DNA from 2 places in the Pseudomonas sp. LBUM1679 genome. Region 2 is predicted to be linked to the other one. Evidence: riboswitches for the same ligand, from Rfam matches in the RefSeq annotation. Region 2 holds a riboswitch; the other holds the start of a gene.
What was found. A riboswitch is a leader RNA that binds a small molecule or an ion and turns the genes downstream of it on or off. The one in region 2 is predicted to bind cobalamin.
Positions count from the first base shown of each region.

Region 1: linked by a shared signal. The riboswitch ahead of ACA062_RS12260 (ABC transporter substrate-binding protein) and the one ahead of cobW (cobalamin biosynthesis protein CobW) in region 2 are both predicted to bind cobalamin.

Region 1 is NZ_CP166774.1:2,648,536-2,654,323, forward strand. It holds gene ACA062_RS12240 (quaternary amine ABC transporter ATP-binding protein) at 1-815, shown strand, start outside; gene ACA062_RS12245 (RidA family protein) at 849-1,229, opposite strand; gene ACA062_RS12250 (ABC transporter ATP-binding protein) at 1,501-2,292, opposite strand; gene ACA062_RS12255 (FecCD family ABC transporter permease) at 2,289-3,305, opposite strand; gene ACA062_RS12260 (ABC transporter substrate-binding protein) at 3,302-4,315, opposite strand; cobalamin riboswitch at 4,458-4,653, opposite strand; gene ACA062_RS12265 (alpha/beta fold hydrolase) at 5,046-5,788, shown strand, end outside.
Region 2 is NZ_CP166774.1:4,043,130-4,048,917, forward strand. It holds gene cobN (cobaltochelatase subunit CobN) at 1-3,172, opposite strand, end outside; gene cobW (cobalamin biosynthesis protein CobW) at 3,176-4,237, opposite strand; cobalamin riboswitch at 4,339-4,553, opposite strand; cobalamin riboswitch at 4,754-4,981, shown strand; gene ACA062_RS18360 (CbtB domain-containing protein) at 5,102-5,305, shown strand; gene ACA062_RS18365 (CbtA family protein) at 5,317-5,788, shown strand, end outside.

The DNA.
Region 1 (5,788 bases), 1.4 Mb from region 2:
TCAAGATGAGCCAGAGCGACCTGCGCGAATTTCGCCGCCACAGAATTTCCATGGTGTTCCAGAAATTCGCGTTGCTGCCGAACCGGACCGTGCTCGACAACGCGGTCTATGGCCTGGAGATCCAGGGCTTGCCCCGTGGCAGGCAAGTGGAGATAGCCACGGGCTGGCTGGATCGGGTGGGGCTCAAGGGCTACGAGCGTCACTATCCCAATCAGCTGTCCGGCGGCATGCAGCAGCGGGTCGGCCTGGCCCGGGCACTGGCCAGCGACGCGCCGATCCTGCTGATGGATGAAGCCTTCTCGGCCCTTGATCCGCTGATCCGCATGGACATGCAATCGGTGCTGCTGGACCTGCAAAAAGAGATCAGGAAGACCATCGTGTTCATTACCCATGATCTCGATGAAGCGCTGCGCATCGGCGACCGCATCGCCATCCTGCGTGACGGCGAGGTGGTGCAGCAGGGCACCCGGCAGGAGATCGTCATGAGTCCGGCCGACGATTACATTGCCAACTTCGTCAAGGAAGTGAACCGCGGGCGGGTGATCAGCGTCGAGGCCATCATGCGGCCGTTTGTCGGGGTGAAGCCCGGCGCAACACTGGCAGTCGCCATGGGCACCTCCCTGGAGTCGGCGGTCCAGCGCCTGGTTGAAGCGGGGCTCGATGAGCTGGTGGTCACGGATGGACGGGGGCAGCCTGTGGGGCAGTTGGCGCTGAAGTCGATTATCGCGACCATGGTCACCTCGACGGTTAGCGAGGCGTCGCCGGTGGTTCAGTCGAGAGCCGTGCCGGAAGCGACACGGCTCACAGAGGACTGATTATCAGCGAAAAGCAAAACAGTCCGTGCGCGGTCAGCCCTTGGCTGCCATGGCGGTGACTTCCACGCGCATGCCTTCCACCGCCAAAGCGGCCACGCCAACGGCGGCGCGCACCGGCCAGGGCTTGGCGAAGAAGCGCTGGTAAACCTCGTTGAAGGCGGCGCGGTCGGCCATGTCGGTGAGGTAGATGGTCAGGTGCAGGACCCGATCCATCGAGCTGCCGGCGCGCTCCAGCGCGATCTTCAGTGCCTGCAGAGTGCACTCGCTTTGCTCGACGATGCCGCCGAGTTCCAGGCTGCCATCGGCACGGGTAGGGATCTGGGTGGAGACCAGCAGGCCGCCGAAACCGGCGACGTCGGAGGAGATGGAGTCCGCGTCCGGGTCGGGGATGAAGGTGATGTCGTGGTTTGCCATGGGGAGCTCTTGTCGAGGGGTGATGAGGTGGCGGTCTTGCGCCTTTGTGTAGGGCGAAGGCCGTTGATTCTACCTCGACCACTGTACCGTAAACATCATGGTATGCCGTCACGAAGGCATCGTGAAATGGCGCCGGACGCGGTCAATGTAGGAGCTGCCGCAGGCTGCGATCTTTTGATCTTGATCTTTTCGAGATCGCTGAGAAGATCAAGATCAAAAGATCGCAGCCTCGCTTCGCTCGACAGCTCCTACAAGGGGATGGTTGGGCGAGTCAAACAGAACGAAGCCGCAGAATCCGCGCACCGTCGAATGGGTCGATCAGGTAATGCGCGTGCACACCAAACGTATCCAGCAAGCGCTGCGGGGTCAGCACCTCCAGCGGCTTGCCGAGGGCCACCAGTCGCCCCCGTTCCAGTATCGCCAGGCGATCACAGGTCAGCGCCTGGTTCAGGTCATGCAGGGCGATCAATGTCGTCACCGGAAGCGCCTGTACCACGTTCAGGATCGCGAGCTGGTGCTGGATATCCAGGTGATTGGTCGGTTCGTCCAGCAACAGGATCTGCGGGCGCTGGGCCAGGGCGCGAGCGATGTGCACACGCTGGCGTTCACCGCCGGACAGGCTGTGCCAGGTCCGGTTTTTCAGGTGCGCCGCATCGACGTCGCACAGCGCCTGCTGGACGATGGCAGCGTCCTCGTTCGACCACGGACTCAAGGCCGACAACCACGGCGTCCGGCCCAGGGCGACGGCATCAAACACGTTGATGGCATCCAGCGTGTCGGCCTGTTGCTCAACCACCGCCAGGGTTTGCGCGATGGTTCGCCGAGAGAGTGCCTTGAGGCGCTGGCCGTTGAGGTGAATGTCACCCCGGCTCGGGGTGCGCACGCCGGCCAGCAGTTTGAGCAGCGTGGATTTTCCCGAACCGTTGGGCCCGACGATGCCCAAGGTCTCGCCACGACGGATGTCCAGGTGGATATCGTGCAGCAACTCAGCGTCGCGGACGTGGAAACCGAGGCCGGAACAACTCAGCACGGATTCGCCGATAACAGGTGTGACGGCATTCATCGGGCATTCCTCCGGCCGATCAGGATCAATGCGAACACCGGAGCGCCGACCAATGCCGTGATGACCCCGACCGGGATCACCTGGCCTTTGATCAATGTCCGGGACAGGACATCGGCGGCGATCAGAAACAGGGCACCACCCAGCGCACTAGCCGGCAGCAGGCGCGCATGCCGGGTGCCCAGCAGCAGTCGCACGGCATGGGGAATCACCAGCCCGACGAACCCGATGGAGCCGACAATCGAGACCATCACTGCCGTCACCAGTGCGGCGCAGCTGATCAGCAGCAATTGCACGCGGCGTACCGGGATGCCGAGCGAGGCGGCCGAGTCGGCGCCAAAGGTGAAGGCGTCCAGCGCCCGCCGATGCCACAGGCAAACCACAAGACCGGCCACTGCCACCGGGACGGCCAGCCACACCGACGGCCAGCGCACCCCGCTGAGGTTGCCGAGCAACCAGAACATGATGCCCCGGGCCTGTTCGGAACTGGCCGATTGGGTGATCAGAAACGCCGTGAGCGCATTGAATAGCTGCGAACCGGCAATCCCCGCGAGGATGATCTGCGAGGTGCCGCCGGGCGAACCGCTGGCACGGGCCAGCAACACCACCACGGCGAAGGCGGCAACGGCCCCGGCAAACGCGCCGACCGACAGCGAAATCAGCCCGGCCCCCAGGCCCAGCAACGCCACCAATACCGCACCCGTCGAGGCGCCGGCGGAGATGCCGAGCAGGTAGGGATCGGCCAGCGGGTTGCGCAACAGCGATTGCAGGATCACCCCGCAAGTGGCCAGACCCGCACCGCAGGCCGCCGCCACCAGCGCGCGGGTCAGGCGGTAATTCCAGACGATGCCTTCGTCGATCGGGTCGAGGACATGACCGGCAGCCCACAGTTTATTGGCCAGCACCTGGAACACCACACCCGGAGCGATGGGCGTTTCACCGATGGCCACACCGGCAATGACGGCCAGCAGCAGGGTCACAACGGCCAGCACTGTGCGAATCAGCGTCCTGGTCATTTTGGCAGGTCATAGCCGTCGATGGCTGATGCCAGGGTGGCCAGACCGTCGAACATTCTGACGCTGGCCTGCATGGCCATGGCGTCGAGGATGATGATGCGGTTGTTTTTCACCGCGTCCATGTTGCGGGTCACCGGGTCGCTGCGCAGGAATGCCAGTTTCTTGAGGTGGTCGTCAGCGGGGAAGCGCCGGCGATCCATTCGTGCGATGACCAGGAAAGTCGGGTTGGCCTTGGCGATGGTTTCCCAGCCAACGGTCGGCCATTCTTCGTCGGATTGCACCACGTTACGCACGCCCAGGGTGTTGAGCATGAAGTCGGGAATGCCCTTGTGTCCGGCGACATAAGGGTCGATATCCAGACTGGCACTGGAGAACCAGAACAGCGCACTGGTGTGCTCCAGGTCCTTGTCCTGCACCGTGGCGACCGACTTCGCCAGACTGGCCTTGAGTTCGTCGTTCAACTGCCGGCCACGTTCCTGCACATCGAAGATCTCGGCCAATTGGCTGATGCTCTTGTAAATGCTGTCGATGCGAAACGCCTCCAGCCGTGTGCCGTCGGCGCCGACCAGATTGTCCTTGGCTTCGCAGTCGGAGGGCATCAGGTAGGTCGGGATCTGCAGTTCGTGAAACTGCTCGCGGGTACCGACCACGCCTTGCGGGCCGACCATCCACTCCAGTTCCACGGCCACCAGTTGCGGGCGTTGGCCGATCACCGCCTCGAAACTCGGCTCGTTATCGGCCAGGCGTTGGATTCGGTCGTTCTCTGTCTTGTACTTGGCCAGCACATCGTTGAACCACAGCGAGGTGCCGACCAGCGTGGGGGCAAGCCCCATGGCGTAGAGCATTTCGGTGCCGGCCTGGCCGATGGTCACGGCGCGGCTCGGTGCCTGCGCGAAAGTCAGGGTGCTGCCGCAGTTCTCGACCGTCAGGGGATAGTGGGTCGGGGCCGCATGGGCGAGGGTGGACAGACCCAGGGCGGTGACGAGGGTGGCAAGGCGTGACAGCAGCATGACGCAATCTCCAGTTGACCGTACTCGGAGCAGGGGTACGGACTGGAAACACATCATCGAACGCTGGCGTTAAAGCTCTGACGTAGCGCTCACCACAGGTGACGCACGGCGCAAGGATGTCCTTCCCGGACACCCCGCCGGTTAGTGATTTGCTTGGCCGGCAGGTCTCCTGACTGATGCGTCGGCGCCTGGCTCCAGCCTTCCCGGAAGCGATCCCAGTGGCAGTTCAGGAGCAGGCTCAGCACCTACAGTTGCGGGGGCAGTTCCGATTGATGCCGTGTCGGGCATCTCGGATTCCCTATTAATCCCATGTGGAAACCGGCGGCCGGCATGGTAGTCGATCATGCCGGCCAACGGTCCAGTATTTTTTTCTGGTGTGCCGATTCCAGGGTGCAAGTGCGCGTTGAAGGTAAATCAGCACCAAAGCGCTGCACATGCTTGCAGACCGGGAAATCCCTGCTTAACTCTGAAGCTCTGGTCAGTCAGTGACTCATCGGTCACAGGGCGCTGCGTGACACGCTCGCGCTGTCGCCGCTGTCGCCGCTGGCCCGTGATGCCAGGTTAAACCCCAGGAGGTCTATGCGTTGACGTTTGAACACCACCTTGAGCTTTTAATGTATTTACCTGGCACTTCGCTGTCGGTTCCACCACTACTGCTTTCTGCGATATGGCCCTGTGGGCATTCCTCACGCTGTGCGCTCAGTCCAACGGGTTCAAGGAAGAAAATGACATGATGCCGAACACCGCCATCGTCGAGATTTGCGATAAGTACAAGATTTATACCGAACACTATCTCAACGCCGCCGCTGACAAGACCATCATTCTGGTCAACGGCTCGCTGGCGACAACCGCGTCCTTTGCGCAGACGGTGCGTTACCTGCAGCCGCACTTCAATGTGGTCCTCTACGACCAGCCCTATGCCGGTCAGTCGAAACGACACAACCTCCACGGCGATCCGATCCGCAAGGAAGACGAGGCAGCGATACTGCTGGAATTGATCGAACACTTCGGTGCGCAGCATGTGCTGTCATTTTCCTGGGGCGGTGCGGCGACTTTGTTGGCGCTGGCCCAGCGGCCGCGACGAATCGAGAGGGCGGTCATCAGTTCATTCGCCGCGCGGATCAATACGCCGATGCGCGATTACCTGGAGCGCGGCCTGCACTGTCTCCAGGCCTGCGATCGTCTCAATGTCGGGCGCTTGATCAACGGGACGATTGGCAAGCACCTGCCATCGCTGTTCAAACGCTTTAATCACCGCCATGTCAGCAGCCTGGCGGAGCACGAATACCGGCAGATGCACTTCCATGTGCATGAGGTGCTGACCCAGGACACCCACTGCTACGTCGCCTGTGCCGATGCGATCGAAATCCCGCTGCTGTTTGTCAACGGCGAATGGGATGAATACACCTCGGCGCAAGACGCCCGGCTGTTCGTCAAACATGCCCCTCAGTCCCGGTTCCATACCGTCGCGAA
Region 2 (5,788 bases):
GGCGCCGAGCCATCTCTTCATCCAGACCCGATTGCAGCAGCGTTTCACGCTCGGCGCGGACCTTGGCCGCCAACGGGTTGAGGTCGTCCGGCTCGTCGAGGGCGGCGACCGCTTGCACGGCCGCGTCGAACAGGCGGATCAGGTTGGCAAAGGCATCGCGGAAGAAGCCGGACACGCGCAAGGTCACGTCGACCCGCGGACGGTCGAGCACGCTCAGCGGCAGGATCTCAAAATCATCGACCCGCTGACTGCCGGTGGCCCAGACCGGCCGCACGCCCATCAGCGCCATGGCCTGGGCGATGTCGTCACCGCCGGTGCGCATGGTCGCGGTGCCCCAGACCGACAGGCCGAGCTGGCGCAGGTGATCACCATGGTCTTGCAGGTGCCGTTCAAGCATCAGGTTCGCCGACTGGAAACCGATGCGCCACGCGGTGGTGGTCGGCAGGTTGCGCACGTCCACCGAATAAAAGTTGCGCCCGGTCGGCAGCACGTCCAGGCGCCCGCGACTGGGTGCACCGCTGGGGCCGGCCATGACGAAACGACCGCTCAAGGCATCGAGCAGACCGCACATTTCCGCCGGGCCACAGGCATCCAGGCGCGGCGCGACGACTTCGCGCAGGCTGTGGAGGATGGCGCTTACGTCAGACCAACCTGGACCCTGTGGGAGCGAGCTTGCTCGCGATAGCGGTGTGTCAGTCGACATTGATTTATCTGACACACCGCTATCGCGAGCAAGCTCGCTCCCACAGGGTATGGGGTTGGCTGGAGAATGGGTGGGTAGCCCGATCTCGGTACCCACAGTCTGCGAAATCAGTTGAGCGGCGAACAGTTCCAGGCGTTCGCGGGTATCGCCCAGGGTGCGCCAGGCGTCATCGCTCAGCGCTTGCAATTCATCCGGACGCGGCCCGACCCAAGGTTCTGCCAGCGCACAATCCAGCGGATCGAACCCCAGCTCGAAGGCCTTGGCCAATGCCCGCATCACACTCGATTGCGCCCCTCGCCCGTCGCCACGGGGAATCCGCAGCAAAGCCAACAAGGTATCAATGCGCAAACGCCCCGTCGGCGACTCGCCGAACACGTGCAGGCCATCGCGGATCTGCGACTCTTTCAAGTCGCACAAATAGGTGTCCAGGCGCGGCAGCCAGATCGCCGCATCGGCATCGCTGTCGAGTTTTTCATCCAGCTGCAGTTCGCGGTCGATATGGCTGTCGCGCACCAGTTGCAGAATGTCCCGCTGCAATTCCCGGGCACGCCGGGGATCGAGCAATTGCGCTTCGTAATATTCGTCGGCCAGCAATTCGAGGTTGCGCAGCGGCCCGTAGGTTTCGGCGCGGGTCAGCGGCGGCATCAGGTGATCGATGATCACCGCCTGGGTACGGCGCTTGGCCTGGGCGCCCTCGCCCGGGTCGTTGACGATAAACGGATAGATGTTCGGCAGCGGCCCGAGCAGCGCATCCGGCCAGCAATTTTCCGACAGACCGACGCCCTTGCCCGGCAGCCATTCAAGGTTGCCGTGCTTGCCGACATGAATCACGCCGTGGGCGCCATAGGTGTTGCGCAGCCAGAAATAGAACGCGAGATAGCCATGCGGTGGCACCAGGTCCGGGTCATGGTAGACCGCGCTTGGGTCGACCTGATAACCCCGGGCCGGTTGAATGCCGACGAAGGTCAGGCCCAAACGCAACCCGGCAATCATCATCCGCCCGCCGCGGAACATCGGATCGCTTTCAGGGCTGCCCCAGCGTTCCAGCACGGCCTGGCGGTTGGCGGCGGGGAGCGCGTCGAACATCCGCTGATAGTCGTCCAGTGCCAGGCTTTGCTGGCATGGTCGCTGGTCGAGGGTATCGAGATCGTTGCTGACGCCGCCGAGCAATTGCTGGATCAACGCGGTGCCGCTGTCGGGCAACCGGGCCGGTAGCGGATAACCTTCGTTATGCAGCGCACGCAGGATGTTCAGCGCGGCGGCAGGTGTGTCGAGGCCGACACCATTGCCGATGCGCCCATCGCGGGTCGGGTAGTTGGCCAGGATCAGCGCAATGCGTTTCTCGCCATTGGGCACCCGCGCCAGATCGATCCAGCGCCGCGCCAGTTCGGCGACGAAATCCATGCGTTCCGGTTGCGGTCGATAACACACCACGTCCGACTGACTGCGCTCGCTGCGCCAGGCCAGGTCCTTGAAACTGATCGGCCGGCTGATGATCCGTCCGTCCAGCTCCGGCAGCGCGATGTGCATCGCCAGATCCCGCGGACCGAGGCCCTGCTCGCTGGCGCGCCAACCGGGCTCGTTGTCTTGGGCGCAAATGGCCTGAATCACTGGAATATTGCGGCGAAACGGCCGCAACTGCGGCGCTTCGGGGCTGGACTGGGCGAAACCGGTGGTGTTGAGAATCACACCGGCAGCGACCTCATCCAGCAGGTCCTCGACCACGGCCAGGCAGCCGGGCTCTTTCAAACTGGCCACGGCAATCGGCAGCGGGTTAAGCCCCGCTGCCTGCAAGCGCTGGCAGAAAACATCGATGAAAGCGGTGTTCGCCGCCTGCAGATGCGAGCGGTAAAACAGCACGGCCGCTACCGGTTGATCGGCCTGCCAGTCGGCTTGCCAATCCTGCAGTGCGGCGGGGCTTTGTTGTGGATGGTAGATCGCCGTGCGCGCAAGGGTCTGCGGCTCGGCCCAGGCGTAGTCGCGATCCAGCCAACGATTGGCGAGACAGCGAAACATATCGAGGGCATTGGCCATGCCGCCCTGGCGCAGGTAATGCCAGAGTCGGTCGCGGTCTTGCGCAACCACAGTGCTCAGGTCGCTGAGTTCCGGGTCCGGACGATCATCGCCCGGCACCAGGATCAGCTGCACCCCGCGCCCGGACAACTCCACCAGCCGCTCGACGCCGTAACGCCAATAGGCGATGCCACCGTGCAGGGAAAGCAGAATGACCTTGGCGTGACGCAGGACCTGGTCGACATACAGGTCGACCGAGGCGTGATTCTGCACCTGCATCGGGTTGGCCAGGCGCACGCTCGGGTAATCGTCCGGCAACTGCTGCGCCGCTTCAGCGAGCAGCGCCAGGCTGGAGTCGCCGCTGCACAGGATCACCAACTCGGCGGGGGTCTGTCCAAGGTCGGCGATATTGTCATCCGATACGAAACCGCCGGGCTGGGTCCTGAGCAGGTGCATGGCTTAGACGCTGAGTGCGGCGCGCAATTGCGCTTCGAGCAGCGCCGCGTCCAGCGCCTGGCCGATCAACACCAAGCGCGTGGTGCGCGCTTCTTCGGCGCCCCACTGACGGTCGAAATGCTTGTCAAAGCGCGTGCCCACGCCCTGGATCAACAGGCGCATCGGCTTGCCCGGGATCGCGGCGAACCCTTTGACGCGCAGGATGCCGTGCTGGACCACCAGTTGGGTCAAGGCATCCAGCAGCAGGCTTTCGTCAGCTTGCGGCAGTTCGATGGAGATCGAATCGAAGGCGTCGTGGTCGTGATCGTCCTCGCCTTCATGGTGATGATCATGATGGCTGTGACGACTGTCGATGTGCGCTTCGGAACCGACACCGAGGCCGATCAGTACGTCCAGCGGCAGGCGGCCGCTGCTGGCTTCGATGACTTTCACCGCTGGCGGCAGTTCTTCGGCGACTTCCAGGCGCACACGGGCCAGGTCTTCAGGGCTGATCAGGTCGGCCTTGTTGAGGATCACCAGGTCGGCGCTGGCCAGTTGGTCGGCGAACAGTTCGTGCAGCGGCGATTCGTGGTCCAGGTTCGGGTCGAGTTTGCGCTGGGCGTCGACCTGGTCCGGGAAGGCGGCGAAGGTGCCGGCGGCGACAGCCGGGCTGTCGACCACGGTAATGACCGCGTCGACCGTGCAGGCGCTGCGGATTTCCGGCCACTGGAAGGCTTGCACCAGTGGTTTTGGCAGGGCCAGGCCCGAGGTTTCGATGAGAATGTGATCGAGGTCGCCGCGACGGGCCACCAATTCGCGCATCACCGGGAAGAATTCTTCCTGGACGGTGCAGCACAGGCAGCCGTTGGCCAGTTCGTAGACGCGGCCGCTGGCTTCTTCTTCAGTGCAGCCGATGGAGCACTGCTTGAGGATTTCGCCATCGATGCCCAGCTCGCCGAACTCGTTGACGATCACCGCGATGCGACGACCCTGGGCGTTGTCGAGCATGTGCCGCAGCAAGGTGGTCTTGCCCGAGCCGAGGAAGCCGGTAACGATGGTGACGGGAAGTTTGGCCAGTGTTTTCATCGGATGCCCTTTGGCAAGGTGGCGGGCATACGGGACGACAATCGCTGCGACGGATGTGCGCGCGCAAGAGTTCCGCCACCGGATCACCCCGCCCGGTTGTAGTGAGAATCTGTGTCGAGGCAGGTCTCCTGGCTGACGGTGTGCCGGGCTTGTGGGCCTGGCATTCGCTGCGCCTTCCCGCGAACCCGTTGCACAGGGTTTGCAGTGGCGTGGCAGCGAACATCACCGTTCACAGTTGCGGGGGCAGCCGCGGCATCGACCGCGTTCCCTTCTTAGCTTCGGCAGACGCCGAAGAACCTCGAATGCGCAAGGCTACGCATCGTGTGGAGGCGGGTCAATCGTTGAGCGGTACGCGTTCCCCTGTAGGAGCTGCCGAAGGCTGCGATCTTTTGATTTTGCTTATTAAAATCAAGATCAAAAGATCGCAGCCTTCGGCAGCTCCTACAAAGAGCCAATCATCATTCGGCTCCAGGTGAGAACCCTTGCCAATTGACGCCCAACCCCCGCCCATGCTCTCCTACACGCCTTGTTACGGGTGCCCTTCACAGGGTGAAACGGGAAACCGGTGAATCATGTGCTTTACTCAAGGCCATGTCAGTCCGGTGCTGCCCCCGCAACGGTAAGCGAGCGAAGCGTCAGATCCACTGTGCCAGCAGTTCGGCATGGGAAGGTGACGCTTGCAGGTACAGGCGCAAGCCTTGGCCCCTCGCGAGCCCGGAGACCGGCCCGCAACACAAAGTGACCATTACGATCACTGAATAACAAACCCGCGGTGGGCGGGCGCTGTTTGAACCTCTGCGTGCCCGGCTCGCAGGGGTCTTCCATGCGCTCTATTCACCCACTGACAGACCAGAGGGAAGCGCCATGTCGATCATCAGCAGCACCGGCAGCAACACGGACAAGAGCACCGCCAGCAGCACCACGACCCTGACTCAACGCCTGACCGCCGCCGCCTGTGCGTCGATCCTTGGCGCCTGCCTTGTGTATTTCGCCGGTTTCTCGCACATCGAGGCGGTGCACAATGCTGCGCACGACACCCGTCACAGCTCCGCCTTCCCGTGCCATTGAGACCTGTCGACATGATCAAGCGTATCGCGCAAACCGCAGGTTTCACTGGGCTGCTGGCCGCCCTGCTGCTGACCCTGCTGCAAAGTTTCTGGGTTTCGCCGCTGATTCTGCAGGCCGAGACCTACGAAAAATCCGAGCCGGCGGCTGTTGAAGTCCATGAGCACACCGCAGGTGCCGTCGCCGCTCACACCCATGATGCCGAGGCCTGGGAACCGGAAGACGGCTGGCAGCGCGTGCTGTCGACCACCGGTGGCAACCTGGTGGTAGCGGTCGGTTTCGCGTTGATGCTCGCCGGTCTCTACACTTTGCGCGCCCCGACCAGAACCTCTCAAGGCCTGCTCTGGGGCCTGGCCGGCTATGCGACCTTCGTGCTGGCGCCGACCCTCGGCCTGCCGCCTGAATTGCCGGGGACTGCCGCGGCCGATCTGGCGCAACGGCAGACCTGGTGGATCGGCACTGCCGCCTCCACCGCGGCCGGCATCG